DNA from 4 places in the Sphaerotilus microaerophilus genome. Region 2 is predicted to be linked to each of the others. Evidence: predicted binding sites of a transcription regulator. Region 2 holds the regulator's gene; each other region holds the start of a gene.
What was found. Region 2 encodes sigma-54, which starts transcription at its own class of promoters, with help from an activator protein. Its sites were predicted from a motif close to TGGCANGNAANCTGCTTT; they were not measured.

Region 1 (7,245 bases), 390 kb from region 2:
CACGGTGCCGCCGGCGAAGTCCAGCGCGCCCCACTGCCAGATCAGGCCGGCCTTGCCGTTCATCGCGTCGACGACGTCCTTGCCGGTGTACGCGTCCGGGCCCATCCAGTACCACACCATGTGGGCGATCGGCAGGTAGCTGAAGGTGAACCACAGCGTCATGAACAGCAGCACCGCACCGAACTTGATGCGCTCGGCGAAGGCGCCCACGATCAGGCCGCAGGTGATGGCCGCGAAGGTGGCCTGGAAGGCGACGAACACGATTTCCGGGATGACCACGCCCTTCGAGAAGGTGGCCGCCATCGCGAAGGTGCCTGCCGCCGGGTCGAACACGCCCTTCAGGAAGAGCCGGTCGAAGCCGCCAATGAAGGCATTGCCCTCGGTGAACGCCAGGCTGTAGCCGTACACGACCCACAGCACCGTGATCAGCGAGAAGGTGACGAAGACCTGCATCAGCACCGACAGCATGTTCTTGCTGCGCACCAGGCCGCCGTAGAACAGGGCCAGGCCCGGAATGGCCATCAGGATGACCAGCAGGGTGGACACCAGCATCCAGGCGATGTCACCCTTGTTCGGCACGGGGGCCGATGCGGCGGCGGCAGCCGGAGCGGCGGTCGAAGCCGCCTCCGCAGGTGCAGGTGCAGCAGCAGCCGCTGTGGCGGAGGCCGCTGCGGTCGGGGCCGACACCGTCGCGGCGGCATCGGAAGCGGCCTGGGCATGCGACACCCCGGCCAAGCCGAGGAGCGCCACACCCAGCGCCAGACTGGCGAGGAATTTCTTCAACATGGTTGTCTCTCTTGCGGAGGGGTTGCCGGGCTCAGAGGGCGTCCTTGCCGGTCTCGCCGGTTCGGATGCGCAGCACCTGCTCGATCGGGCAGACGAAGATCTTCCCGTCGCCGATCTTTCCGGTGCGCGCGGCAGCTTCGATGGCCTCGATGACGCGATCGACCACCGCGTCATCGACGGCGGCTTCGATCTTCACCTTGGGCAGGAAGTCGACCACGTACTCGGCGCCGCGGTACAGCTCGGTGTGGCCCTTCTGGCGGCCGAAGCCCTTGACCTCGGTGACGGTGATGCCCTGCACGCCGATGTTGCCGAGGGCTTCGCGCACCTCGTCGAGCTTGAAGGGCTTGATGATGGCGGTGACCATTTTCATGGTGGAACTCCGATGCGGATGCTGGGTGCTGGGCGCTCAGAAGGCGTACTTGGCGCCGACGACCAGGCCGGCCTTGCCGAGATCCTTGTCCTTCGGGGCGTAATAGTAGGCCGGCGTGCCAGCGATCTTCTTGGTGTCGGCGCCGACCAATGCGCCACTCAGCGTCAGGCCCTTGACGACTTCCTTGCTGACGGTCAGCGAGTAGTCGGTGTAGGAGTAGTCACCGTTCTTGGCCACCTTCTGGTAACCAAGGTGCGGCGCCACCAACACCGGCCCGACCTCGAAGCTGGCGCTCAGGTCCAGGTAGCCAGAGTTCTTGCTGTCCACGAAGCCGAACAGGTTCGTCAGGCTGTGCGAGTACTTCAGCGTGGCCGGACCGAACGACACCGCGCCGTAGACCTCGGTGGTGTTGGCGCTCGTTGCCAGCTTGTTCTTCGGGTAGACGTAGGTCAGCACGCCCACGTCGTAGCCCAGGTCCTTGACGATCTCGCCCTTGTAGCCACCGTAGACATCCAGCTCGACGTTGGCGTCACCGCCGGCATCCTTGATCCACTTGATCGTGGAGGCCCAGGTGCCCACGTAGAACGGACCCTTGGTGTAGTCGGCCCCCGCCTGCAGCGCCGGCTTCAGGTGGGTCTGGGAGATGCCACGGTAGCGGTAGTCGGACACGGCGCCCGCGTTGAAGGACAGCCCGTCATCGGCGCGGGCGACCAGAGGCGCCATGCCGGCAACAGCGAGAGCGGCCAGGGCGGAAAACTTGGCGACGTGGTTCATGCGGAAACTCCAGGTATTGAGGTCGAAGAGGGCGGTACCGAAGCAGACACTGCAGCTTCCATGCCAAGCACGTCCGTGCGTAACAAGGCGTGGCGCGCCCCCCCTTGGCGCAGCCCGCGCCGACCCGGCACGGGCACGCACCAAGAACGCCGCCCCACGCCGCACCATCCGGGTGCACCACCCTTTGGAGGGAGAGCCGCGGCGTGATCTGGTTCTCAAAATGGGGCCCCGCCCGCCACCTCCTACACCATGTCACTCGCCCTGGTCCACAGCCGCGCCCTGCTCGGGCTGCAAGCACCCGACGTCACCGTCGAAGTGCATCTCGCCAACGGCCTGCCCAGCTTCACGCTGGTCGGGCTGGCCGACACCGAGGTCAAGGAGGCGCGCGAGCGGGTGCGCTCCGCCCTGCAGAGCAGCGGACTGGATTTCCCGCACAACAAGCGCATCACCGTCAACCTGGCACCGGCCGACCTGCCGAAGGAAGGCGCACGCTTCGACCTGCCGATCGCGGTGGGCATCCTCGCGGCCAGCGGCCAGATCCAGGGCGATCTGGAGGGGCTGGAGTTCGCCGGCGAGCTGTCGCTGGCCGGTGACCTGCGCGACGTGCGCGGCGCCCTCGCGATGGCCGTGGCCCTGCAACGTGCTGGCAGCACGCGCACCCTGGTGCTGCCACGCACCAGCGCAATGGAAGCCGCGCGCGTGCCCGGCCTGCAGCTGCGCCTGGCCGACCACCTGCTTGATGTGGTGCAGGCGCTGCAGCCCGCCGAGACCGCCCAGGCGCTGGCCACGCCGCAACCTGCCGCCCCGGATGCCCCCCCGCCCTGGCCGGACTTGCGTGACGTCAAGGGGCAGACCCAGGCCAAGCGGGCGCTGGAGATCGCGGCCACCGGCAACCACAGCGTCCTGTTCGTCGGCCCACCCGGTACCGGCAAGTCGATGCTGGCGCAGCGCCTGGTCGGGCTGCTGCCGCCGCTGCGCGAGGAGGAGGCGCTCGAATCCGCCGCGATCCTCAGCCTGGCCGGGCAGTTCGACCCGCGCGGCTGGGCACGGCGCGTCCTGCGCGCGCCCCACCACACCGCCTCGGCGGTGGCACTGGTGGGTGGGGGTTCGCCGCCCCGGCCGGGCGAGATCTCGTTGGCCCACCACGGTGTGCTCTTCCTCGATGAGCTGCCCGAGTACCCCCGCGCCGCGCTGGAAGCGATGCGTGAGCCGCTCGACAGCGGCCGCATCCGCATCTCGCGCGCGGCCCGCCAGGCCGAGTTCCCGGCCCGCTGCCAGCTGGTCGCGGCGATGAACCCCTGCCCCTGCGGCCACCAGGGCTCGCCGCTGCGCGCCTGCCGCTGCAGCCCGGATGCGGTCACGCGCTACCAGGCCCGCCTCTCCGGGCCGCTGCTGGACCGCATCGACCTGCGCGTCGAGGTGCCCGTGCTCCCCCCGGAGGTGCTCAACGCCGTGGCCGACGGCGAGCCCAGCGCCGTGGTCGCCGAGCGGGTCGCCGCCGCGCGCACCTTGCAGTGGCAGCGCCAGGGCTGCTGGAACGCCGACCTCGAAGGCCCGGCCCTGGACGAGCACGCCCACGCCGCGAAGGCCGCGCTGGACTTCCTCCATGCCGCCGCCCTGCGCCTGGGCTGGTCCGGCCGCAGCGTGCACCGGGTGCTGCGCATCGCACGCAGCGCCGCCGATGCCGCAGGCGCGGCGGACATCGGCGTGGCACACGTCGCAGAGGCCATCCAGCTGCGGCGCGCACTGGCGGCCGCCTGAGCCTGCTCCCGTGGAGCGCCGGGCCGGGGGCGGGCCGACAATGGCAGCCTCGCCGCACCCACCTCCATGCCACCGATGCCGCGCTTCTTCGTCGATCTCCCCCTCGCCGCCACCGATTCCCTGCGGCTCCCCCCCGCTGCAGCCCGGCACGTCCAGGTGCTGCGCCTGCAGCCCGACGAGGGCATCACGCTGTTCGACGGGCGCGGCGGCGAGTGGTCTGCCGAGGTGGTCTCGATGGGCCGACAGCACGTCGACGTCCGGGTGATCGACCACGATCCGGTCGAGCGCGAACTGCCGGTCAACGTGACGCTGGTGGCCGCGATGCCGGCCAACGACCGCTTCGACTGGCTGGTCGAGAAGGCCACCGAGCTCGGCGCCACCGCGATCGAGCCGGTGCAGACCGGGCGCAGCGTCCTGCGCCTGTCGGGCGAGCGGGCCGAGCGCAAGCAAGCGCATTGGCAGGCCGTGGCGATCGCCGCCGCGGAGCAGTGCGGCCGCACCCGGGTGCCCCGCATCGGCCCCATCCGCACACTGACCGCGCTCCTGACAGAGGCGGCCGGGACGGTCAACACCGGTGCGTCCGCCATGGGACGGCTGCTGCTGTCCCTGGCCGAGGCCCGCCCGCTGGCCGAGCGGCTGCACGACGGCGTGGCAGCCCGGATCACCCAGTGGACCCTCTTCAGCGGGCCGGAAGGCGGCTTCACGCCGGAGGAGGAGGCCGCTCTGCGCGGCCAGGGCGCCCTGCCCACGACGCTGGGCCCCCGGGTGCTGCGCGCCGAGACCGCCCCCCTTGCCGTGCTCGCTGCCATCGGAACCCGCCTGTAACCAGCCGCGCGCACCCGCCGGGCTGCGCCGGGGCCAAAAAGCAAAAACCGCACGCATCACCCTCGATTCGCGCGCCCTGCATCTATCTATGCAAAAAACGCATGTAACCCCTCTGTGATCCAGAAAGGGCGGCCCCTACACTGTTTTTTCATGGCATCCCGAAAACGTTCGGTCGCGCTTGCGTCTTCGAGCGTTTCCGAGATGCCTTTTTCAACCTTAGGAGCCTTCGCATGACCGTCAACGCACCGGACTACGTCAAGAATTCCAAACTGATTGCCTGGGTGGCCGAGATGGCCGCACTCACCCAGCCCGCTGCGATCCACTGGTGCGACGGCACGCAGGAAGAGTACGACCGCCTGTGCCAGCAGCTGGTCGACGCCGGCAGCTTCAAGAAGCTGGCCAAGCGCCCGGGCAGCTACCTGGCGGTGACCGACCCGTCCGACGTGGCCCGCGTCGAGGACCGCACCTACATCTGCTCGCAGAAGAAGGAAGACGCCGGCCCGACCAACAACTGGATGGCCCCGGCCGAGATGCGCACGCTGCTGCAAACCGGTGAGAAGGCGCTGTTCAAGGGCTGCATGAAGGGTCGCACGATGTACGTGGTGCCCTTCAGCATGGGCCCGCTGGGCTCGCCGATCGCCCACATCGGCGTGGAGCTGTCCGACTCGGCCTACGTGGCCGTGAACATGAAGCTGATGACCCGCATGGGTCGCGCCGTGATCGACCTGCTGGGCAACGATGGCGACTTCGTGCCCTGCATGCACACCGTGGGTGCCCCGCTGGCCGAGGGCGAGAAGGACACGACCACCTGGCCGTGCAACCCGACCACCAAGTACATCGTCCACTACCCCGAGACCCAGGAGATCTGGTCCTACGGTTCGGGCTACGGCGGCAACGCGCTGCTGGGCAAGAAGTGCTTCGCGCTGCGCATCGCCTCCACGATGGGCCGCCAGCAGGGCTGGCTGGCCGAGCACATGCTGATCCTGGGCGTGACCTCGCCCGCGGGCAAGAAGTACCACGTCGCCGCCGCTTTCCCGTCGGCCTGCGGCAAGACCAACTTCGCGATGCTGATCCCGCCGGCGGCCATGGGTGGCTGGAAGGTCACCACCATCGGTGACGACATCGCCTGGATCAAGCCCGGCAAGGATGGCCGCCTGTACGCGATCAACCCCGAGGCCGGCTACTTCGGCGTCGCCCCGGGCACCAACTTCCTGACCAACCCGAACTGCATGAAGTCGGTCGAGAAGGACACCATCTTCACCAACGTCGCGCTGACCGACGACGGTGACGTGTGGTGGGAAGGCATGGACGGCGACGCGCCGGCCCACGCGATCGACTGGCAGGGCAACGACTGGACCCCGGCCATCGCCAAGGAAAAGGGCACCAAGGCCGCGCACCCGAACTCGCGCTTCACCGTGGGCGCCACCAACAACCCAGCCCTGGACGCGGCCTGGGACGACGCCACCGGCGTGCCGATCGACGCCTTCATCTTCGGCGGCCGCCGCTCGACCACCGTGCCGCTCGTCACCGAGGCGCGCAGCTGGACCGAAGGCGTGTACATGGCCGCCACGATGGGCTCGGAAACCACCGCCGCCGCCTTTGGCGCGCAGGGCGTGGTGCGCCGCGACCCGTTCGCGATGCTGCCCTTCTGCGGTTACAACATGGCCGACTACTTCCAGCACTGGCTGGACGTGGGCAACAAGCTGCAAGGCGAAGGCGCCAAGCTGCCCAAGATCTTCTGCGTCAACTGGTTCCGCAAGGGCGCCGACGGCAAGTTCGTCTGGCCGGGCTATGGCGACAACGCCCGCGTCCTGAAGTGGATGGTCGAGCGCGTGGAAGGCACGGGCCAGGGCGAAGGCCACTTCTTCGGCGTGAGCCCGCGCTACGAGGACCTGGACTGGAGCGGCCTGGACTTCTCGAAGGAGCAGTACGCCAGCATCATCAATGCCGACCCCGACGCCTGGAAGGCCGAGCTGAAGCTGCACGACGAGCTGTTCACCCAGCTGGCCTACCACCTGCCGGCCGAGTTGACCGCCACCAAGCAGAAGCTCGAAGCCGAACTGTCTGCCTGAACGGTCTCGCCGCTCGGCAAAAAGCCCGCGCCAGCGGGCTTTTTTGTGTCTGCGCCGCGAATCGACCCTGATCACCGGTCGACCCGCCGTGACGGCATCACTCCATGTAGCGCAGCGCCGCAGCACGCAGATCGGCCGCGTAGGACGGCTGCGTCTTCTCGAAGCGTCCGGCGTATTCGAGCAGTTCTTCGGCGTTGGTCGGTTCGACCTCCCGCAGCTCCAGGGACCGGCCGATGCCCGACCACACCGCCACACCCGCCGAACCGACCGCGTGGAACAGGTGGAAGACGGCGCGCCGCAGACGGGTGGTGAGCGCGAGGGAAGCGGGCGAGCGGTAACTGCCCGAGGGGATGGAAAGTGTGCTCATGGCGACTCCTAAGGGAAAACCCTGAAATTCATTCTAGGGTTAACCCTGATTACATCGCTGCATCAACTTGAAGTCCGCGTCGGGTTCAGGGATGTTGCGGTGCAACATTGCACGCCAGGCCCGCCCTGGCGCCCGGGGTCCCTGCCCCGTTTCAGCGCCCACCGCCGAGCTGCATCCACAGGTAGCTGTATTCCAGCGCCATCAGGTGGGCACGCTGGGCGTTGTCGGCCGCACCGCCATGCCCCCCCTCGATGTTCTCGTAATAGAGCACCGGGGCACCCAGCTCACGC
Region 2 (7,245 bases):
ATCTGCGCGACCTGGCGGCGTCCTTCCACAGCTACTACGCGGCCGAGCGCTTCCTGGTCGACGACGCGGCGCTGATGCGTGCGCGCATGGCCCTGCTGGCGGCCACCGCCCAGGTGCTGCGCAACGCGCTGGCGTTGCTCGGCGTGGGCGCACCGCGCAAGATGTGAGCGCCGAGCGGACGTTCCCGACCCCATTTCCCAGGTAATCAGGAGTGACCTCGATGGTGGCAACCCCCAATCGCAGGCAGCGCGGCGGTTTCGCGCTGGGCTTGATCGTGGGCCTGCTGGTCGGGCTGGCCCTGGCGCTCGGCGTGGCCCTGTACGTCACCAAGGTGCCGGTGCCCTTCGTCGACAAGGTGCCGCAGCGCACCGCGGAGCAGGACGCCGCCGAGGCTGAGAAGAATCGCCACTGGGATCCCAACGCGCCGCTGGCCAGCAAGGGCGCCCCGCCGCGCCCGGCGCCAGGTGAGCCGGGGGCGTCCAGCCCCCCGCCGGTCGGGGCGACGGTCGGTTCGGTGCCGGGCGCGCCGGTGCCTGTGCTGGCGCCGCCGCCCGTCGTCGCGCCGGCGGCTTCGGCCCCGCGCCCGGTCCCTCCGGCCAGCGGCGCCTCGGGCGTGTCGGCCAAGCCGGGGGCCGAACCGTTGGTGTACTTCGTGCAAGTGGCCGCCTTCACGCGGGCCGAGGAGGCCGAGCAGCTGCGTGCCAAGCTGGCCCTCAGTGGCCTGATGGCGCGCGTCACCGAGCGGGAGCAGTCCGGGCGCATCATGTACCGCGTCCGCCTGGGCCCCTACGACGTGCGCGAAGATGCGGATCGCGTGAAGACGCAGGCCGTGGACGTGGGCTATTCGGAAGCGACGCTGGTGCGCGTGAATCGCTGAAACCGTTGAACCTGCCGGTCGGCTTTGAGTCACATGCCGGCGGCATTCAGCCAAGCTTCAGCCAAGTCAAGGATCAAAGGACAGACATGGATCGACGTGATTTCATCGGGCAGGCCGGCGCGGTCGCCCTGCTGGGCAGTGTGGGCACCCTGAGCGGGGCGGCCCGGGCGCAGGCCAGCTTCCAGGAGGGCAAGCACTACGTGCGTCTGGCGCAGCCGGTGTCGGTGTCCGCGCCTGCCGGCAAGGTCGAGGTGCTGGAGTTCTTCTCCTACGGCTGCCCGCACTGCAGCGCCTTCGAGCCGGTGCTGGAAGCCTGGGTCAAGAAGCTGCCCGCCGACGTGGCCTTCCGCCGCGTGCCGGTGAACTTCCTCGCCAGTGCCGAAGTGCTGCAGCGCATGTACTTCTCGCTGGAGGCGCTGGGCCAGGTGGAGGCGCTGCAGCGCAAGGTTTTTGCGGAGGTGCAGGCGCTGCGTGGGCGCGTCGGCGGTGCGGAGGTCGCCGCGGACCTCGTCGCCAAGCACGGTGTCGACCGCGCCAAGTTCCTGGAGCTCTATGGCTCCTTTGGTGTGCAGACCAAGGTCGTGCAGGCCAAGCAACTGGTCGAGCGCTACAAGATCGACGGCGTGCCCGCCCTGGGCATCCATGGCCGCTTCTACACCTCGCCCTCGCTGGCCGGTGGCGACAATGTGCCCGAGACCGAGAGCCAGGCCCGTGCGCTGGCCCTCACCGACCAGCTCATCGCGCGGGTGCGCAAGGGCTGACGGCGGCTCGGACAGAGGCGATGAAGTCTCTGGCGGATGGACGCGACACCCTATCCTTTTCGGGTGTCGCGGAGCTAGAATCAAAAGCAAAATCCATGCCCCAAAGAGTCCGCCTTGCCGACCCATCACACGCCTCTGGGTGATTTCCGCCGCACGAGCCGCCACGACGGCGGTCTGCGGTATGCGGTTCTGGCGCTGCTGCTGGTCACGGCGGCGGCCCAGGCCGAGCGCGGTGACCGTACCCAGCCGCTGCAGTTCGACGCCGGCCAGGTGCGCATCGACGGCAAGCGCCGGGTGCAGCTGCTCAGCGGTGGCGTCGAGGTCAACCAGGGCACGATGCAGATCAAGGCTGCCCAGGTCGAGTTGCGCGAGACGCCGCAGGGCCAGGTGGCCGTCGCCGAGGGTTCGGCCGCGGCGCCGCTGGTGCAGTTCCGCCAGAAGCGCGACGGCGTGGACGAGTGGATCGAGGGCCAGGCGCAGCGCGTCGAGTACGACGCCGGTGCGCAGGTGGTGCGCCTGCTGCAGCGCGCCCAGGTCCGCCTGCTGCGCGCCGGCGTACTGGCCGACCAGGTGAATGGCGAGCTCATCGTCTACGACAACGCCCGCGATGTCTTCGAGGTGCAGGGCGGAGGCACAGGCGGTAGCGGCCGCGTGCGCGGCACCGTGACGCCGCGTGCAAGCGAGGGCGGCCGTTGACGGCGGCACTGCCGGCGGCCGGTGCAGCCGCATTGCCTGCCGGGGCCGGCGCCATCAGCGCGCCCAGCGGGGCCACCCGACTGGAGGCCGAGGGCCTGCAGAAGCGCTACGGCGCGCGGCTGGTGGTCAAGGACGTGCACCTGGCGGTGCACAGCGGCGAGGTGGTCGGCCTGCTCGGGCCCAACGGCGCGGGCAAGACCACGAGCTTCTACATGCTGGTCGGGCTGGTGCGTGCCGATGCCGGGCAGATCCGCATCGACGGCCTGCCGGTGGAGCGCCTGCCGATCCACCAGCGTGCCCGCATGGGCCTGTCCTACCTGCCGCAGGAGGCGTCGATCTTCCGCCGCCTGACGGTGGAGGAGAACATCCGCGCCGTGCTGGAGCTCCAGCTCGACGAGCGTGGCCGGCCCTACCCCGCCGCGCGCATCGAGCAGCTGCTCGATGCCCTGCTGGCCGACCTGTCGATCGAGCGGCTGCGCAACAGCCCGGCGCCGGCGCTGTCGGGCGGCGAGCGCCGCCGCGTCGAGATCGCCCGGGCGCTGGCCACCCAGCCGCGCTTCATCCTGCTCGACGAGCCCTTTGCCGGCGTCGACCCGATCGCGGTGATCGAGATTCAGCGCATCATCGGCTTCCTGAAGGCGCGCGGCATCGGCGTGCTGATCACCGACCACAACGTGCGCGAGACGCTGGGCATCTGCGACCGCGCCTACATCATCAGCGAGGGCCGCGTGCTGGCCGAGGGCACGCCCACCGACATCGTCGACAACCCCGATGTGCGCAAGGTCTACCTGGGCGAGCACTTCCGCATGTGAACGTGCAGCGCTGTTCCCAGACCCCACTGAATCCGTGAAGACGAGGACCCCTTCGTGAAACCCTCCCTGCAGGTCCGCCTGTCACAGCACCTGGCGCTGACCCCGCAACTGCAGCAGTCGATCCGGCTGCTGCAGCTCTCCACGCTGGAGCTGCACCAGGAAGTCGAGCAGATGCTCGAACAGAACCCCTTCCTGGAGGTCGACGACGACGGCAGCGCCACGGGCGACAGCAGCGCCGCAGGGGCGACGCCGGCCGAGGTGGCGGCGCCGTCCGCGCCGGCCGAAGGAGCCGCCGACACGCCCTGGGACGGCGGCAGCGACACGCTCGGCAGCGAGGCCGCCAGCCCGGCCGACGGCGATGCCCCGGGCATGGAGCCGCTGGACTTCAACGGTGGCGACCGTGAAGACTGGGAGAACGGCACCGAGCGCGAGGACTTCGACGGCCGGGCCGAAGCCCCCGCCAGCCGCAATGCCGCCCCCGACGACGAGGACAGCGACTGGACCGAGCGCAACACCGTGGCCCCCAGCCTGCCCGACCACCTGCGCGAACAGCTGCTGGGCATGCGCCTGGCGCCCGAGGACATGCTGCTGGTCGAGACGCTGATCGACTCGCTCAACGAGGACGGCTACCTGGCCGACGCGCTCGAAGAAGTGGCCGAGCGTCTGGCGCTGATCCTGGAGCTGGGCAACCCGGCCGACCCTGCGGCCGATCCCCAGGCGGCGGCCGAGGCAGCCCTGACGCTGCGCGAGGACCTGCTCGACCGCCTGCGCTGCGCGCTGGGCTGGCTGCAGAACCTGGAGCCGGCGGGTGTGGGCGCACGCGACCTCTGCGAGTGCCTGCAGCTGCAGCTGCGTGACCTGCCCGATTCCGAGGCGCGCGACGCCGCCCTGGCGATCTGTCGCGGCCAGCTCGAAGCGCTGGCCAAGCGGGACCTCAAGCGCCTGATGGCCATCACCGGCGCCAGTGAAGACACCGTGCGCGAGGCGCAGGCGCTGATCGTTGCGCTGGAGCCCAAGCCGGGGCGGCGCTTCACCCGCGCCGAGGCCAACATCGTCGTGCCCGACGTGATCGTGCAGAAGTCCGGCCGCGGCTGGAAGGTGGTGCTCAACCCGGACGTGATGCCCAAGCTGCGCATCAATGACCTCTACGCCCAGGTGCTGCGCCAGCACCGCAGCCAGCGCACCGGCGACGAGGGTGGCGCCAACCTGTCGGCCCGGCTTCAGGAGGCGCGCTGGTTCGTCAAGAACATCCTGCAGCGCTTCGACACCATCCAGCGCGTCTCGCAGGCCATCGTCGAACGGCAGAAGGGCTTCTTCACCCACGGCGAGATCGCGATGAAGCCGCTGGTGCTGCGCGAGATCGCCGACGAGCTGGGCCTGCACGAGTCCACCATCTCGCGGGTGACGACGGCCAAGTACATGAACACGCCCTTCGGCACCTTCGAGCTGAAGTACTTCTTCGGCTCCTCGCTGAACACCGAGGCCGGTGGCAACGCCAGCTCCACGGCGGTGCGTGCGCTGATCAAGCAGTTCGTCAGCGCCGAGGACGCCAAGAAGCCGCTGTCGGACAGCCAGCTCAGCCAGATGCTGGAGGAACAGGGCATCCAGGTGGCGCGGCGCACGGTGGCCAAGTACCGCGAGGCGCTCAAGATCGCGCCCGCGAACCTGCGCAAGGCGATCTGAACCTCTCGACGGGTCGGCAGCCGCCGGCCCGTGCAGATGCCACACCGCGCCCGACGCAGGCATCGCCCGGATACGGATTGCTTCAAATTTGCGTGTTTGCCTCAATGGCGCGGCACGCCACCTGCATGGAACCATGGCTTTCGGGAGCACAACAAGCCATGGAACCTTCTGCCCAGAACCGCCTGCGCATCGCCCAGCGCATCCACGACCTGCTGCTGCACGAGCTCGGCGAGGCCGTCGACGTGGGGCTGCTGCTCGGCCCGCCCGAGTACGCCCGGGCGGTGCTGAGCCTGTGCCGCTCCTGCGGCAGCACCGAGCTGGTGCAACTGGGGAACGATTTCGTGCACGCAACCGATGCCGAGGCGCGTGTCCAGCGGCAGGCCGGGCAGGCCCGATCGGCGCCCGAGTGGCGCGTCCCCACCGCGGGCGAGCTGCCCATCGGTCGCACGCCAGCCCCGCCAGCGGGCTTCTGACCCGCGTTTGACCTGCTCTTGACCTGTGCCGGCAGACCGGCGGCGGGCCGGCTGCGCCGATCAGTCGGCGTCCACGGGCGGCAGTTCGCCGAGCAGGCCGATCAGCTCGTCGAGCGTGGTGTAGAAACGTTCGATGAAATCGCGCCCGATGTGCGTCTCGATCGCCTCGTAGACCGCCTCGATCTGCGGCGCCAGCGTGGCGGCCAGCACGCGGGCGCGTTCGGTCAGGCTCACCCGCACACGGCGCTGGTCATGCGCCAGGCGCTCGCGCGTGACCAGCCCCAGGTCGTCCATGCGCGCCAGCACCCCCGCCAGGCTGGGGCTGGAGATGCGGCAGACCTCGCCGATCTGGCGCGGCTCCAGCGGCCCGCGCTCCAGCAGCGCGCGCACGATGCGCCACTGCTGCTCGGTGATGCCGTGCGCGTTCAGGACCGGGCGGAAGTGCCCGATCACGCTCTCGCGTGCATGCAGCAGCAGCAGCGGCAGGTTGCGATGGGTGAAGCCGGCGCGGCGCAACTCGGCCGGACCGGCCGGATCGGCGGCTGCGGCGGGCGACGGAGCGGGATCCGCGCCGGGCGATAAGGGTTGGCCAGCGGTTGACATGCTCACATCTTAGTGAATAATGGAATCACTAAGAGGTTAGTGAATTGCCGATGAGCCCCACCCAGCCGACTTCACCCCCCGCTTCGACCGCGTTCCCGCCGACGGACGGCGCCGCCCGCGTCCGGATGGACGTCGCCCCCTGGCGGCTCAGCGGCGTGGTCGTGGCGGCACAGATCAACCACCGCCCGCAGCTCGCCGCGCTGGCCGAGGCTGCCCGGCGCGCGCCCTACAAGGCGCTGCCGGGAGCGCCGGTGTTGGCGGTGCAGTCGCGCAACACCCTGGCCCTGGACGGTGACGAGGTGCCCGCCGGCGCCGACGGCCTCGACGTGGGCGCGACGCTGGGCATCGTCATCGGCCGGGTGGCCTGCCGCGTGTCTGCGGCCGACGCGCTGGCCCACGTGGCCGGCTACCTGGTGGCCAACGACCTAAGCGCGCCGATCCCCGGTGACACGCCGCACTACCGCCCCGGTGCCCGCTTCAAGCTGCGCGACCGCTCCTGCCCGCTGGGCGCCGAGGTGGTGCCCGCCGCCGCGGTGGCCGACCCCGACGCCCTGGCGGTGCGGGTGTGGATCGATGGCGCGCTGGCGCAGGCCACCGACACTGCCGAGCGCCTGCGCGGCGTGGCGCAGCTGATCGCCGACGTCAGCGAGTTCATGACGCTGAACCCCGGCGACGTGCTGCTGCTGGGCATCTCGCAGGGGGCGCCGCGGGCCCTGCCCGGGCAGACGGTGAGCATCGAGATCGACGGCGTGGGCCGGCTCACGAACCGCCTCGTCCACGATGACCCATCCACCGGGAGCGCCGCATGAAGACCGCCCGCGTTGCCTATGCCGGCGCCATCCACACCGCCTTCGAGCAGGACCTCGGCTCCAGCAAGGGCCTGCGCCTGGCCGATGGCCGCGTCGTCGCGGAGGACCAGGTCGTCTGGCTGCCGCCCTTCGAGGTCGGCACGGTGATCGCGCTGGGGCTGAACTACGCCGACCACCTCAAGGAGCTGAGCAAGGAGCTCACCGTCACGTCCAAGGACGAGCCGCTGGTCTTCCTGAAGACGCCCGGTGCGGTGATCGGCCACCGCGGCCAGACCCGCCGCCCGCGCGGCGTGGCCTTCATGCACTACGAGTGCGAGCTGGCGGTGGTGATCGGCCGCACGGCGCACCGGGTGGCCCGCGCCGACGCGATGGCCCACGTGGCCGGCTACACCGTCTGCAACGACTACGCGATCCGCGACTACCTCGAGAACTGGTACCGCCCCAACCTGCGCGTCAAGAACCGCGACGGCGGCACGGTGCTGGGCCCCTGGTTCGTGCCCGCCGAGGAGGTGGCCGACCCGCACGCGCTGG
Region 3 (7,245 bases), 1.8 Mb from region 2:
GACCTCGTGCGAGGGCACCGTCAGCGGTGCCCAGTTGCGTTCGCGCAGCGCCTTCCAGCCCTGGAACATGCCGCAATCCAGCAGCACGCGCGTGCCGTTGCTCTGCACCAGGTGTCGGGAACCGGTGACGCAATCGGCCGCGCCGAGGAACTCGATTTGCATCGCAATGCCTTTCTGCCGGTCCGGTCGTCGCTGCACGAACGTGCGAACCGTCACGCTCAAGCATGCCAGTGCCGCGCCGCATCGGCGTGGGCCGGGCCGTCGGTCATGACCTCGGTCAACTTGGCGTAAAGCGCAGACGCTGGGCCAAAAGCGAATCCGGGTGGATCGAGGCGAGGCCGTCGTTCCTGTCGTTGCGCAAGGGAGACGGCGTCGACTGAGAACGAAGCCATGTGCAGTTTGGGGTAAACGTTTGCTGGCGTTACATGTGGTGACGTGTCATGCTAGCAAGCTACAAAATGTGATCAATTTCTCAAATTCACACGCCTACGCCGCCCCGGAGACAGTTCCGCCATGGTCCCGATGCCCGAAGTCAGTGACACCCTTCCTCCCGCTCCCGGAGAGCCCGTGCGGTTGCGGCCGGCGCGCATCCGGGACTGGTCCCGGATGCTGTCGCTGGCGCAGCGCCACCTGCCCGAGTTGGACGAGGCGACGCTGGGGCGCTGGCTGCGCGATGAGCGCCACAGCCTCGTTGTGGCCATCACCTCCCAGGGCTTGGTCGGCCTGGCGCGGCTGGCGGTGCTGCCGGCTCGGCAGGTCAGCCAGCTGGAGTGCCTGCTGGTCCATGACGCTGCGCGTGGCCAGGGCGTGGGCACGGCGCTGCTGAACTACTGCGACGAGGTGGCCTGCGCCTGTGGTGCTCCGCGGATGGAGGCCCATGTCCCGGCCAACGACCCGGTGCTGCGGGCCTTCTGTGCCCATCACGGCTTCATCGAGGCGCGCAGGCCGGCTGCGGCCGGTGGCGCGGTGTCGGTGGGGCACCTGGGCGTGAGCCGAAGGGTGCCTGCCCGCCTGGGGCCGATGTGGGATCTGCGCCGCCTGCACGCCCCGCGCGTGCCGCCGGCGGCGCTGGAGCGTGCCGCGACACGCATGCTGTTCGACGCCTGGCTAGGCCGCAGTCTGCGGCAGCGGCCCGATGCCTCCCCGGCAGCGGGCCAGCCCTGGCGCCTGTTCAGCCCTGTCGCGAGCGGGTCGGCGGGCGCGTGAGCGCACCGCCGGCCGGACGTGCCGGGCGCTGCTGACCCCCTGCCGAATCGCGGCCGCCGTGGCCCGATGCAGCGTGGGCCGGCCGCCCGGCAGAGCCCGGCTTGGCGCCGGCCGGCGAACCGGCCGGGCGTCCAGTTGGTGCCTGGCCTGCTGGTGCACGGGCGCCCGACGGCGCTGCCGCGCGCGGGCGATCCCCCTGGCCCTGCCCACCTGGGCGACCCTGGCCCCCTGACGAACGGCCCGGCCCCGAGCCGCCACGGCCTGCGCCCGGGTGGTGGCTGCCACCGCCGCCGCCGTCGCGCCGGCCGCCACGCGGGCTGGGCGAACCATTGAGCGTGCGCCGGCCCAGCTGGATCGGCTCGGGCTTCTCGCTCGGGTCCGGCTCGTAGCCGCGCACCACCTCGCGCGGGATGCTGCGCTTGATCAGCTTCTCGATGTCGGCCAGGAAGCCTTCCTCGTCCACGCACACCAGCGACAGCGCCTCGCCCTGCGCGCCGGCCCGGCCGGTGCGGCCGATTCGGTGCACGTAGTCCTCCGGCACGTTGGGCAGCTCGAAGTTGATCACGTGCGGCAACTGGTCGATATCGATGCCGCGCGCCGCGATGTCGGTGGCCACCAGCACGGCCAGGTCACCGGTCTTGAACTCGGCCAGCGCCTTGGTGCGCGCGCCCTGGCTCTTGTTGCCGTGGATCGCCATCGCGGTGATGCCGGCCTTGTTCAGGTACTCGCACAGGCGGTTGGCCCCGTGCTTCATGCGCGTGAACACCAGCACCTGGTGCCAGTCCTGGCTCTGGATCAGGTGCGCCAGCAGCTCCTTCTTGCGCTCGCGGCCCACCGGGATCACCTTCTGCGCGATCGTCTCGGCGGTGGTGTTGCGCCGCGCGACCTCGATCACCTGCGGCTTGTTCAGCAGCCGGTCGGCCAGGGTCTTGATCTCGTCGCTGAAGGTGGCCGAGAACAGCAGGCTCTGCTTCTTCGCCGGCACGATGGCCAGCACCTTCTTGATGTCGTGGATGAAGCCCATGTCCAGCATGCGGTCGGCCTCGTCGAGCACGAACACCTCCACATGGCTCAGGTCCAGCGTGCCTTGCTGGTGGTGGTCCAACAACCGGCCGGGTGTGGCCACCAGGATGTCCACGCCGCGGCGCAGCTTGTCGATCTGCGGGCCCATGCCCACGCCGCCGAACATCACCATGCTGGCGAGCTTCAGGTACTTGCCGTAGGTGCGCACGCTCTCTTCCACCTGCGCGGCGAGCTCACGGGTGGGCGTCAGGATCAGGGCCCGGATGGGCAGGCGGCCGCGCGCATCGCGCTGCGCCGGCGTGGCACTCAGGCGGTGCAGCATCGGCAGGGTGAAACCGGCCGTCTTGCCGGTGCCGGTCTGTGCGCCGGCCAGTAGGTCGCCACCGGCCAGCACGGCGGGGATCGCCTGCTGCTGGATGGGCGTGGGAATCTCGTAGCCTTCCTCGTGCACGGCACGAAGAATCGGCTGGGCCAGGCCCAGGTCATCAAAAGTCATGGATGGGGTGTTTCCCGCAGCGTGCGGGACGTCTTCAGCTCGCAGCCACTCATTGCGAGGGCGCCAGTCGGAACAGCTGAAGCGGTAGCGAAGGGGGTCGGATTGACTGCGCCACCCGGACTGGTGCGGTCAGCGCGGGCGGATTGTAGCGGCCCGCTCCCGCCATGCCGTCGTGGCGACCGAGGTACCCCTTCCACAGGCGGCAGATTGCCGGATTCGGCGCCTGATCTAACTGTCATGGCCCGGGCGGGTCACCCTGGATGATGGAAGACACTGAGGGTGTGCGGGCCTGAGCGGGTAGAGGTCGGTCAATATTTTGATGGCACTCGACCGCGATCGCTAACTTGACCCGCTGCCGACCACTCGTACCCAGGATTGCCTGCGGGCGCTGCTGAGTTCCTTGCGGAGCCCGGGCGCCCGACAGCCCACATTAAAGAGAGCCGCCAGGCTTTGTCCCGGCAGGCCGTTGGTCGGCGGCACCTGCGCGGGCCCGCACGCTTGTGATTGTTGTTCAAGCTGCAGGAGCCCGGCAATGGATCTGACCCCGATGCACAAACGCGTGATCGCGCTGGACGTACACCAGGCCAAGATCACCGCCTGTGCGGTGGTCGAGCATGACGATGGCCGAGTGGAGGTCACCAAGCGCGACTTCGGAGCCTTCAGACGCGACCGCCGTGCCTTGGCGCAATGGTCGCTGGAGATTCGGCCCGAGGTGGTGGTGATGGAGAGCACGGGGGTGTACTGGAAGAGCCCGTTTGCGGCGCTGGAGGCGGTGGGCATCATCGCGTGGGTGGTCAACGCGCGCCATGTCAAAGCTGTGCCCGGGCGCAAGACCGACATGGCCGATGCGCAGTGGCTGGCCACGCTGGCGCGTGCGGGCCTGTTGCGCGCCTCGTTCATTCCACCGGTGGACTTGCGCCAGCTTCGTCTGGTGGCGCGTCAGCGGCAGAAGCTCGTGGGCATGTGCAGCGCCGAGAAGAACCGGCTGCACAAGGTGCTGGTAGATGCGGGCATGCGCATCAACGTGGTGGTCAGCGACATCCACGGTGCCAGTGCACGCGCCATGGTCAAGGCGCTCATTGCGGGCCAAGCCATGTACGAGGTGCTGGATCAAAAGGGGCGCCTTCGGGCCAGCCGGGACGAGTTGTTCGAGGCCCTGAGCACCGAGCAGTTCAGCGCCGCGCACCGCTTCGTGGCCCAGGAGATCATGCAGCACATCGAGCACATCGAGACCCGCATCGCCCGCATGGACCAATACCTGCTGGACGGACTGCGCGCCTGGCAGCCGCAGCTCAAGCTGCTGCAGACCTTGCCGGGTATCGACATCCAGGGCGCGGCGATGCTGCTGGTGGAGATCGGCGCGGACATGGACGTCTTCGGCAGTGCCGAGCGGCTGGCCAGCTGGGTGGGCATCTGCCCGGGCAACAACGAGAGCGCGGGCAAGCGCAAGACCGGGCGCATCCGCAAGGGCAACGCCTGGGTCAGAAGGCTGCTGTGCGAGTTCGCCCAGGCTGCAGCGCGTACCCGCTGCGCGCTCAAGGCCAAGTTCGACGCGCTGGCCATTCGCAAGGGACACAAGAAGTCCATCGTGGCGCTGGCCCACAAGATGCTGCGTACCGTCTACGCCATGTTGGCCAACGGCACCCACTACCAAGACAAGGAGGTCGACTACGAGGCCCTGAACGTCCAGCGCAACGCCCCGCGCTGGCTCAAAATGCTGCGCAAGCACGGCTTCATCGCCACCCCCACCGCCACCTGAGACTCGCTTGCCTGCTGACCTTGCGGCCCCGACCAGCCTCAGGTCAGGCAGCCACACGTCCGCGCTTGGGTGTCTTCCACATTAAGGCTCTATGGTCTTATGGGGTCATCTTATGGGGTCAGGTCTTGCTTTTTGCTAACAAACGCCAAGTCGCTGCGTCTCAGGCGGTGTCCAGCAAACAGCGGGGCAGGCAGGTGCTATTGCTTCCGAAGAATGACAAAAGACAAGACCTGACCCCATTTATGCATTGCTTCCGAAGAATGACAAAAGACAAGACCTGACCCCATTTATGCATTGCTTCCGAAGAATGACAAAAGACAAGACCTGACCCCATTTATGCATTTTTTTGCTGATGAATACTGGATCTCTGTGCCTCAGGCGGTGTACAGCACACAGAGGGGGCAGGCAGGTGGTTTGGATTCCAGGAGTTAGACAAAAGACAAGACCTGACCCCATTGACATTGGTGCCATTGACAATCAGGACTGCACCTCAACCGTGCAGAGCCACGCCGATGCACCGATCCGGGAGGTTGATCGCGCACCGATATGAGGCTCAACGAGGGTTTTTCCCGCTGTCGGTGCCTCCTGCTCATTGGTGGGGCGCTTGTGCACCACTTGTGGAATGAAGTTTGCTAACACGGTGCGCGCTGCCCGAACCTGGTGTTTCCGCAGCCTTGATCCGCCGCTTCGCCCCACAACCTCCCAGGCCTGCTGCTTCCACCCATGGACTCCTCCTTCCAGCACGGCGCCAATGCGCTGTTCATCCTGCTTGGCGCCATCATGGTGTTGGCCATGCATGCCGGATTCGCCTTCCTCGAGCTCGGCACGGTGCGCAAGAAGAACCAGGTCAATGCCCTGGTCAAGATCTTGGTGGACTTCGCCGTCTCCACCATCGCCTATTTCTTCGTCGGCTACGCGGTGGCCTATGGCACCAGCTTCTTCACCGGCGCCGAGACGCTGGCGGCCAAGAATGGCTACGAGCTGGTCAAGTTCTTCTTCCTGCTGACCTTCGCGGCGGCGATTCCCGCCATCGTCTCCGGGGGCATTGCCGAGCGCGCCCGCTTCGGCCCGCAGCTGCTGGCCACGGCGGTGATCGTTGGTCTCGTCTACCCGTTGTCCGAGGGCGTGGCGTGGAACCAGCGCTTCGGCCTGCAGGCCTGGCTGAAGTCGGCCTTTGGCGCTGAGTTCCATGACTTTGCCGGCAGCGTCGTCGTGCACGCCGTGGGCGGCTGGATCGCCCTGGCGGCCGTCCTGCTGCTCGGCGCGCGCGCCGGCCGCTACCGCAAGGACGGCCTGATGAGCGCGCACCCGCCGTCCAGCATCCCCTTCCTCGCGCTGGGTGCCTGGATCCTGGCGGTGGGCTGGTTCGGCTTCAACGTCATGAGCGCACAGACGCTGGACAAGATCTCCGGCCTCGTCGCCGTCAACTCGCTGATGGCCATGGTCGGCGGCACCCTGGTGGCCGCGCTGATGGGCCGCAATGACCCCGGCTTCGCCTACAACGGCCCGCTCGCCGGCCTGGTGGCGGTCTGTGCGGGGTCGGACCTGATGCACCCGGCGGGCGCCCTGGTGACCGGCGGTGCAGCCGGTGCGATCTTCGTCAGCCTGTTCACCCTGACGCAAAACCGCTGGAAGATCGACGACGTGCTCGGGGTCTGGCCCCTGCACGGCCTGTGCGGTGCCTGGGGTGGCATCGCCTGCGGCATTTTCGGCCAGCAGGCGCTGGGTGGCCTCGGCGGCGTCAGCTTCGCCAGCCAGCTCATCGGCACCGCGCTGGCCGTCGGCTGGGCCCTGGCGGGGGGCTTCCTGGTCTATGGCGGCATCAAGGCCTTCGTTGGCCTGCGCCTGAGCCAGGAAGAGGAGTACGAGGGCGCCGACCTCTCCATCCACAAGATCGGCGCCACGCCCGACCGGGAAGTGAGCTGGTGAGGGGGCCCTCCCAAACGGGCCGATGAGCCCACCACCCGCTGGGCTGCCGAAACACCTGTGGGGTGGATGCCCGGCAGGTGTCCAAGGTGGCTCAACTGCGGCGGGCCAACCGCGCGGCCAGGCTCTCCACCTGCCCCATCGACACCAGGTGCGCATGGATCAGCCCCAGCGCGCCGCTGCGGTGCAGGTCCAGCACGGTGGCGTCGGGCAGATCGCGCAGCTTGGCCTCGTCGACCATGAAGAAGCCCTGGGCCTGCACGGGCGTGCCGTCAGCCAGCTTGCCGTTGATCTCGCCGCCGCGCAGCAGGTCGAGCTCGACCAGGCGGCTGGCGAAGCGGCGGGTGCGGGCCGCTTCGTCCTCGAAGGCGTCGAGGAACTTCAGCAGCTCGGTGAGGAAGGGGCTGGGCTCGCCCTGGCCGTCCATCAGCGGCTGGCCCTCGCGGTCGTTGAAGCCGGGCCAGGCGCTGTCGACGGCGAGGCTGAAGCGCTCCCCGTCGGTGCGCACGTAGGCGAAGGGGTAGCGGCGCAGGAACGCGGGCAGGAAGCGCGCATCCCAGCGGCCGCTGGGCGTCACGGTGAGGTTCTCGCGCTCGCGCAGGCCCAGCAGCACCACCGGCGAGACCTCCGGCTTGCCGTCGGCCTGGGTGCCCACAGGGACGAAGGCGATCGGGAACTCGCGTGCCGCGGCGGCAAACTCGGAGCCGGTGACGAAGACGGCGTTCATCTCGGCCGCAATGCGCCAGTCCTGCACCGGCTGCACGCGCTTGCCGGCGTGGGCCTTGCGGTCCACCAGCACGACGTCGCGGTAGAGCGCAGAAGCCGCGGCAGGGCC
Region 4 (7,245 bases), 1.6 Mb from region 2:
CGTCGTTGTCCAGCGCGCGGTCGAAGGCGTTGGCCGAGACGATGGCCGCCGGCAGCTCGGGCAGGCCGGCGTCGGTGCGCATCAGCCGCAGGCGACGCAGCGTCTCCCAGCCGTCGATGCCGGGCATGGCCAGGTCCATGAACACCGCGTCGGGCCAGTCGGCCGGCGCCGCGGCGGCCAGCCGCACCAGGGCAGCGTCGCCCGAGGCGGCCTGGTCGATGGTGAAGCCCAGCGGCTGCATCAGCGAGACCAGCAGGCCGCGGTCAGCCTCCTCGTTGTCGACCACCAGGATGCGCCGGCGCGCCCCAAGGTAGCCGCGGCGCTGGCGCGCTGGAGCCAGTGGCCCGGCGGCGGGCAGCTCGCTGGCCGCCACGGCCGGCAGGAACAGGCGCAGGAAGAAGCGGGTGCCCTCGCCGGGGGTGCTGCGCACGGTCATCTCGCCGCCCATCAGGTCGGTGAGCATCTTGCTGATGGTCAGGCCCAGCCCGGTGCCACCCGCCACGGCGGCAGCACCGGACGCACCACCCCCTGCCCCGCCACGCTCGAAGGGCTCGAACACGCGCGCCAGCTCGGCCGCGCTCATGCCCGGGCCGGTGTCGCTGATCTCGATGCGCGCCATCTGGCCGCTGTACTGGATGCCGAGGCGCACCTCGCCAGCCGGAGCGCCCCCCACGCCACCCGCGGGCGTGAACTTGACGGCGTTGCCCAGCAGGTTGATGAGGATCTGGCGCAGCCGCCGCTCGTCGGCGCGCACCACCTCAGGCAGGTGGGCGGAGAACTCGTGCCGGAAGCGGATGCCCTTGGCCCGGGCCTGCAACTCGAACAGCCCGGCGATCTCGCTCATGCAATCGGAAAAGCGCATCGGCCGCACATCCAGCTTGAGCTTGCCGCTTTCGATGCGCGCCAGGTCCAGCGTGCCCTCGATGAGCGAGAGCAGGTGGTCGCCGCCGCGACGGATCACGCCCACGGCCTGGCGGCGGTGGGCGGGCATGGCCTCGTCCTCCTCCAGCAGCTGGGCGTAGCCGAGGATGGCGTTGAGCGGCGTGCGCAGCTCGTGGCTGATGGTGGTGATGTAGCGCGTCTTGGCGCCGCTGGCGGCCTCGGCCTGGCTGCGCGCCAGCTCGGCCACGCGGCGGGCCTCCTGCAGCTGGGCGTCGGTGCGGCGGTGGCTCTCGATCTCGGCGCGCAGCACCTCGGCCTGCTCGTTGAGCGCCTGGGTCTGGCGGTTGGCCTCCTCCTGCGCCACCTCGCGGCTCTGGTGCGCCAGCACCAGCCACCAGGCGAAGACGCCGCCCACCAGCAGCAGGGCCGCGCAGGCCTTGACGAAGCCGGCCTGCAGCGCCGGGCCGACCACGCCGAGCAATATGCCCGCCGGCAGGTCCTCGTGCAGGCCGAGCAGGCGCATCTCCTGCTCGAACAGCAGGGTGAACAGCAGCGCCAGCGCCGGCCCCAGCAGCAGCATCAGCATCAGGTAGTGGCCCAGGCCCTTGTCGAGGTAGGGCCAGGCGCGGCGCGGCAGCACGCGCCGCAGCAGCGCGGCCCACTGCACCGCCAGCCGCGCGTCGGGCTTGCACAGGTCGTGGCAGCGCGCGTCCAGCGTGCAGCACAGCGAGCAGATCGGCCCGCCGTAGGCGGGGCACTGCGCCACGTCCTCGCCCTCGTAGTCGCGCTCGCAGACCACGCAGCGCTGCAAGGGGGCGAGCCGGCGGTACGAACCCTCGACGGGGCGCCCCGCCCAGGGCCGACGCACCCCGAGCGCCAGCGCCTCGCGCGCCGCCTCGGCCTGCGGCCCGCGCGCCAGGTACCAGCGCCCGCGCGTGGCCCAGGCGATCAGCGGCGCCGCCACCAGCGCGGCGACCAGCGCGATGGCCGCCGACCAGGCCTGCGCCATCGTCCCGAACAGGCCCAGGTAGGCGGCCACCGACAGCGCCGAGGCGATGCCCATCGCCCCCACGCCCACCGGGTTGATGTCGTACAGGTGGGCGCGCTTGAACTCGATGCCCGGCGGCGACAGGCCCAGCGGCTTGTTGATCACCAGGTCGGCCACCACCGCCATCATCCAGGCGATCGCGATGTTGGAGTACAGCCCCAGCACGCCGCCCATGGCCTGGAAGACGTCCAGCTCCATCAGCACCAGCGCGATGCCGGTGTTGAACACCACCCACACCACCCGCCCGGGGTGGCTGTGCGCCACGCGGGAGAAGAAGTTGCTCCAGGCCAGCGAGCCGGCGTAGGCGTTGGTGACGTTGATCTTGAGCTGCGACACCACCACGAACAGCGCCGTCGCGGCGACCGCCCAGCCGTAGCGCGGGAAGACGTGCTCCCAGGCGGCCAGGTACATCTGGTTGGGGTCCACCGCCCGCTCGGGCGGCACCATCAGCCCCAGCGCCAGGAAGGCCAGCAGCGCACCGCCGAGCATCTTCAGCACGCCGGGGATCACCCAGCCCGGCCCGCCCACCAGCGTGCCCAGCCACCAGCGCCAGCGGCTGCGCCGGTCCGGCCCGGGCTCGGGCATGAAGCGCAGGTAGTCGGCCTGCTCGCCCATCTGCGTGATCAGCGCGATGCCCACCGTCATCGCCGCGCCAAAGGCCTTCCAGTCGAACCGGGTCAACCCGGGCTGGCCGCCGTACTGGGCCAGCTCGCCCAGCAGCCCGGGGTTCTTCTGGAACACCACGACGTAGGGCAGCAGCAGCATGGCCAGCCACAGCGGCTGGGTCCAGACCTGCAGCCGGCTGATCACCGTGACGCCGTGCGTGACCATCGGGATGACCACCAGCGCGCACGCCAGGTAGCCCCAGGCCGGCGGGATGTCGAAGGCCAGCTCCAGCGCGTAGGCCATCACCGCGGCTTCGAGGGCGAAGAAGATGAAGGTGAAGCTCGCGTAGATCAGCGAGGTGATGGTCGAGCCGATGTAGCCGAAGCCCGCACCGCGCGTCAGCAGGTCCATGTCCAGCCCGTGGCGGGCCGCGTAGACGCTGATCGGCAGGCCGGCCAGGGCGATCACCAGCCCGGTGGCGAGGATGGCCCAGGCCGCGTTGACGAAGCCGAACTGCAGCAGCAGCGTCGCCCCCACCGCCTCCAGCACCAGGAAGGAGGAGGCCCCAAACGCCGTGTTGGCCACCCGCCAGGCGCTCCAGCGGCGGTGCGCGCGCGCGGCGAAGCGCAGCGCGTCGTCCTCCATCGTCTCGCTGGCCACCCAGCGGTTGTAGTCGCGGCGCACCTTCACGACGCGCTGGCGCACCGATGCGGTGCCCGCGTCATGGATCGGAATGGTGCGTGATTCGGGTGCCTGGTGCATCGCGCCGGGCCGCACGCACGATGCGCGCCAACCGGCCAGGTCCGGCAGGGTCTGGCACTGTTCCTGCACACCCGCTGGCCCATGGAACTCACTCCCCGAGGTCAGCCGCAGGCTGCTCGGGCTGACCAACATGCGTCGAGCGTAGCGAGATGGAACTGACTCCCCGAGAAAAGGACAAGCTGCTGATCTTCACCGCTGCGCTGCTGGCCGAACGCCGGCGCGCCCGCGGGCTGAAGCTCAACTACCCCGAGGCGGTGGCGCTGATCAGCGCCGCGATCATGGAGGGCGCCCGCGACGGCCGCAGCGTGGCCGAGCTGATGGGCGAGGGCCAGCACGTGCTGACGCGCGCCGACGTGATGGAGGGCGTGGCCGAGATGATCCCGGAGATCCAGGTGGAGGCCAACTTCCCCGACGGCACCAAGCTGGTGACCGTGCACCAACCCATCGCCTGAGCCGCTGCGCGGCTCATCGACACAAGGCCAGCCCATGTCTCTCACCCAGTCCCTGCCTGCCGGCGCGGTGCCCGGCGAACTGCTCGTTGACGACGGCGAGCACACCCTCAACCCCGGGCGCCGCACGCTCGCCCTGGTGGTCGAGAACAGCGGCGACCGGCCGATCCAGGTCGGCTCGCATTACCACTTCGCCGAAACGAACGGCGCGCTGCGCTTCGATCGCGCCGCCGCGCAGGGCATGCGCCTGAACATCGCCAGCGGCACTGCGGTGCGCTTCGAGCCCGGCCAGCAGCGCACTGTCGAGCTGGTCGACTACGCCGGGGACCGTGCGGTCTACGGCTTCCGCGGCCTCGTTCAAGGAAAGCTCTGACATGGCAAGAATCGGAAAGCGGGCGTATGCGGAGATGTTCGGCCCCACCGTCGGCGACCGGGTGCGCCTGGCGGACACGGCGCTGGTCATCGAGGTCGAGCAGGACCTGACGCTGCGCGCGGGTGGCTATGGGGAAGAAGTCAAGTTCGGCGGTGGCAAGACCATCCGGGACGGCATGGGCCAGGGCCAGCGGCCCAACGGCCCGGGCGCGGGCGACGCGGTGGATTGCGTCATCACCAACGCGCTGATCGTCGACCACTGGGGCATCGTCAAGGCCGACATCGGCCTGCGCGGCTCGCGCATCGCCGCCATCGGCAAGGCCGGCAACCCGGACGTGATGCCGGGCGTGGACATCGTCATCGGCCCGGGCACCGAGGTCATCGCCGCCGAGGGGATGATCGTCACCGCCGGGGGCATCGACACACACATCCACTTCATCTGCCCACAGCAGATCGAGGAGGCGCTGATGTCGGGCGTCACCACGATGATCGGCGGTGGCACCGGCCCGGCCACGGGCACCTTCGCCACCACCTGCACGCCGGGGCCGGAGAACCTGGCGCGCATGCTGCAGGCGGCCGAGGCCTTCCCGATGAATCTGGGCTTCTTCGGCAAGGGCAACGCCAGCCGGCCCGAGGCGCTGCAGCAGCAGGTGGAGGCCGGCGCGATCGGCCTGAAGCTGCACGAGGACTGGGGCACCACGCCCGCGGCGATCGACTGCTGCCTGAGCGTGGCCGAGACCACCGACGTGCAGGTGGCCATCCACAGCGACACGCTCAACGAGAGCGGCTTCGTCGAGGACACCATCGCCGCCTTCAAGGGCCGCACGATCCACAGCTTCCACACCGAGGGCGCTGGCGGCGGCCACGCGCCGGACATCATGAAGGTGGTGGGCGAGGCCAACGTGCTGCCCTCCTCCACCAACCCGACGCGCCCGTACACCGTCAACACGCTGGACGAGCACCTCGACATGCTGATGGTGTGCCATCACCTGGACGCCGGCATCGCCGAGGACCTGGCCTTTGCCGAGAGCCGCATCCGCCGCGAGACCATCGCGGCCGAGGACATCCTGCATGACCTGGGCGCGATCAGCATGTTTTCGTCGGACTCGCAGGCGATGGGCCGCGTTGGCGAGGTGCTGATCCGCTGCTGGCAGACGGCGCACAAGATGAAGCTGCAGCGCGGCGGCCTGCCGGGTGACGGCGCGCGCCACGACAACGCGCGCGTCAAGCGCTACGTCGCCAAGCTGGCGATCAACCCGGCGCTGTCGCACGGCATCGCGCACGAGGTCGGCTCGATCGAGGTGGGCAAGTGGGCCGACCTGGTGTTCTGGAAGCCGGCCTTCTTCGGCGTCAAGCCGGCGCTGGTGATGAAGGGCGGCTTCATCGCCGCCGCCGCGATGGGCGACGCCAACGCCAGCATCCCGACGCCCCAACCAGTGCACTACCGGCCGATGTTCGGCAGCTACGGCCGGGCGCTGCCGCGCGGCTCGCTCACGTTCGTCAGCCAGGCGGCGCAGGCCGCCGGCCTGCCCGAGCGGCTCGGCCTGCAGCGCCCCGTCGTGGCGGTGCGCGGCTGCCGCAGCGTCAGGAAGGCCGACATGGTCCACAACGCCTACACGCCGGTGATGGACATCGACGCGCAGACCTACGAGGTGCGTGCCGACGGCCAGCTGCTCACCTGCGAGCCGGCCAGCGTGCTGCCGATGGCGCAGCGCTACTTCCTGTTCTGACCCGCATGCTCACCGTCCACAAGCTGATCCCGCAGGGCCGCGGCCTCGCGCGGGTGCTGCTGCAGCGCGCACCCAGCGTCGAGCTGGACTGGGACCTGCGGCAGAAGAGCCGCTTCGAGGCCATCGATTCCAGCGGCCGGCGCCTGGGCGTGTTCCTGCCGCGCGGCAGCCAGGTGCGCGGCGGCGATGTGCTGGTGGCCGAGGATGGCTCGTTGGTTCTGGTGCGCGCCGCCCCGCAGCCGGTGCTGGTGGTGCGCGCCTGCGTCGAGCACGGCACGCCCTTCGACCTGCTGCGCGCCGCCTACCACCTGGGCAACCGCCACGTGCCTCTGGAACTGCAACCCGACCACCTGAAACTGGAGCCTGACCACGTGCTGGCCGAGATGCTGCGCAGCCAGCACCTGGTTGTCAGCGAAGCAGCCGAGGCCTTCGAGCCGGAGGGCGGCGCCTACGGTGGCGGGCATGGGCACACGCACGGCCGTGACCATGACCATGGACATGGCCACGCGCATCCTCCTCACGCCCACGGGCATTGACCGCCGATGACGCCAACGACCTCGCTGAGCGCCGCCTCGCTGATCCGCCTGCTCTGGCTGGCCTCGCCCGCGTTGCCGGTGGGCAGCTTCAGCTACTCCGAGGGGCTGGAGGCGGCGGTGGACAGCGGCCGTGTCCACGACGAGGCCAGCGCCACCGCCTGGCTGCTGGACCAGCAGGCGCTGGTGCTCGCGCGCGCCGAACTGCCCCTGCTGGCCGCCGCTGTGCGGGCCTGGCGGGGCGGCGCAGACGGTGCGGATGGAGCGGATGGAGCGGACAGCGAGGGCATCGAGGCGCTCAACGACTGGGTGGTCCACACCCGCGACGGTGCCGAGGCGCGCCAGCAGACGCTGCAGATGGGCCGCTCGCTGACCGACTGGCTGCGCCAGCGTGAGGCCGACGCCGACCTGCAGCGGCTGGCCGCGCTGCAGCCCGCCCCCACCTGGCCGATTGCTTTTGCCCTGGCGGCCGCACGCAGCGGCGCCCCCCTGCGTGAGGCGCTGATCGCCTTCGGCTTCGGCTGGGCCGAGAACATGGTGCAGGCCGCGGTGAAAACCGTCCCGCTGGGCCAGAGCGCCGGCCAGCGGCTGCTCGGCCAGCTCGCCGACGCCCTGCCCGGCTGGGTGGAACAGGCCTTGCTGAACGATCCCGCAAGGCGCCAGAACTTCGCGCCGGTGCTGGCCATCCTGGCCGCGCGGCACGAGGCGCAGTACTCGCGCCTGTTCCGGTCCTGAACCCGCCCGCAGGAGCGCCGCATGGACATCCGCCTCGATGACCTGAGCCACCCCGCCGTGCAGGCCCTGCTGGGCGAGCACCTCGCTGGCATGTTCGAGCTGTCGCCGCCGGAGAGCGTGCACGCGCT

Region 1: NGK70_RS25920 (TorF family putative porin) is a predicted target of sigma-54. The motif match lies at 1,979-1,996, and genes of this name have one in related genera.
Region 3: NGK70_RS09540 (ammonium transporter) is a predicted target of sigma-54. The motif match lies at 5,103-5,120, and genes of this name have one in related genera.
Region 4: ureA (urease subunit gamma) is a predicted target of sigma-54. The motif match lies at 3,351-3,368, and genes of this name have one in related genera.

The regions. Positions count from the first base shown of each region.
Region 1 is NZ_AP025730.1:5,960,846-5,968,090, forward strand. It holds gene NGK70_RS25910 (ammonium transporter) at 1-783, opposite strand, end outside; gene NGK70_RS25915 (P-II family nitrogen regulator) at 818-1,156, opposite strand; gene NGK70_RS25920 (TorF family putative porin) at 1,193-1,930, opposite strand; gene NGK70_RS25925 (YifB family Mg chelatase-like AAA ATPase) at 2,180-3,691, shown strand; gene NGK70_RS25930 (16S rRNA (uracil(1498)-N(3))-methyltransferase) at 3,767-4,516, shown strand; gene NGK70_RS25935 (phosphoenolpyruvate carboxykinase (GTP)) at 4,747-6,588, shown strand; gene NGK70_RS25940 (hypothetical protein) at 6,686-6,955, opposite strand; gene NGK70_RS25945 (prolyl oligopeptidase family serine peptidase) at 7,107-7,245, opposite strand, start outside.
Region 2 is NZ_AP025730.1:326,528-333,772, reverse strand. It holds gene argS (arginine--tRNA ligase) at 1-167, shown strand, start outside; gene NGK70_RS01530 (SPOR domain-containing protein) at 221-877, shown strand; gene NGK70_RS01525 (thiol:disulfide interchange protein DsbA/DsbL) at 964-1,638, shown strand; gene lptA (lipopolysaccharide transport periplasmic protein LptA) at 1,753-2,334, shown strand; gene lptB (LPS export ABC transporter ATP-binding protein) at 2,388-3,146, shown strand; gene NGK70_RS01510 (RNA polymerase factor sigma-54) at 3,201-4,829, shown strand; gene NGK70_RS01505 (hypothetical protein) at 4,988-5,302, shown strand; gene hpaR (homoprotocatechuate degradation operon regulator HpaR) at 5,363-5,905, opposite strand; gene NGK70_RS01495 (fumarylacetoacetate hydrolase family protein) at 5,956-6,714, shown strand; gene NGK70_RS01490 (fumarylacetoacetate hydrolase family protein) at 6,711-7,245, shown strand, end outside.
Region 3 is NZ_AP025730.1:2,169,691-2,176,935, forward strand. It holds gene NGK70_RS09520 (MBL fold metallo-hydrolase RNA specificity domain-containing protein) at 1-162, opposite strand, end outside; gene NGK70_RS09525 (GNAT family N-acetyltransferase) at 514-1,206, shown strand; gene NGK70_RS09530 (DEAD/DEAH box helicase) at 1,172-2,725, opposite strand; gene NGK70_RS09535 (IS110 family RNA-guided transposase) at 3,258-4,484, shown strand; gene NGK70_RS09540 (ammonium transporter) at 5,208-6,413, shown strand; gene NGK70_RS09545 (SapC family protein) at 6,505-7,245, opposite strand, start outside.
Region 4 is NZ_AP025730.1:4,785,651-4,792,895, forward strand. It holds gene NGK70_RS20420 (hybrid sensor histidine kinase/response regulator) at 1-3,298, opposite strand, end outside; gene ureA (urease subunit gamma) at 3,448-3,750, shown strand; gene NGK70_RS20430 (urease subunit beta) at 3,785-4,120, shown strand; gene ureC (urease subunit alpha) at 4,122-5,849, shown strand; gene ureE (urease accessory protein UreE) at 5,855-6,385, shown strand; gene NGK70_RS20445 (urease accessory protein UreF) at 6,392-7,117, shown strand; gene NGK70_RS20450 (GNAT family N-acetyltransferase) at 7,139-7,245, shown strand, end outside.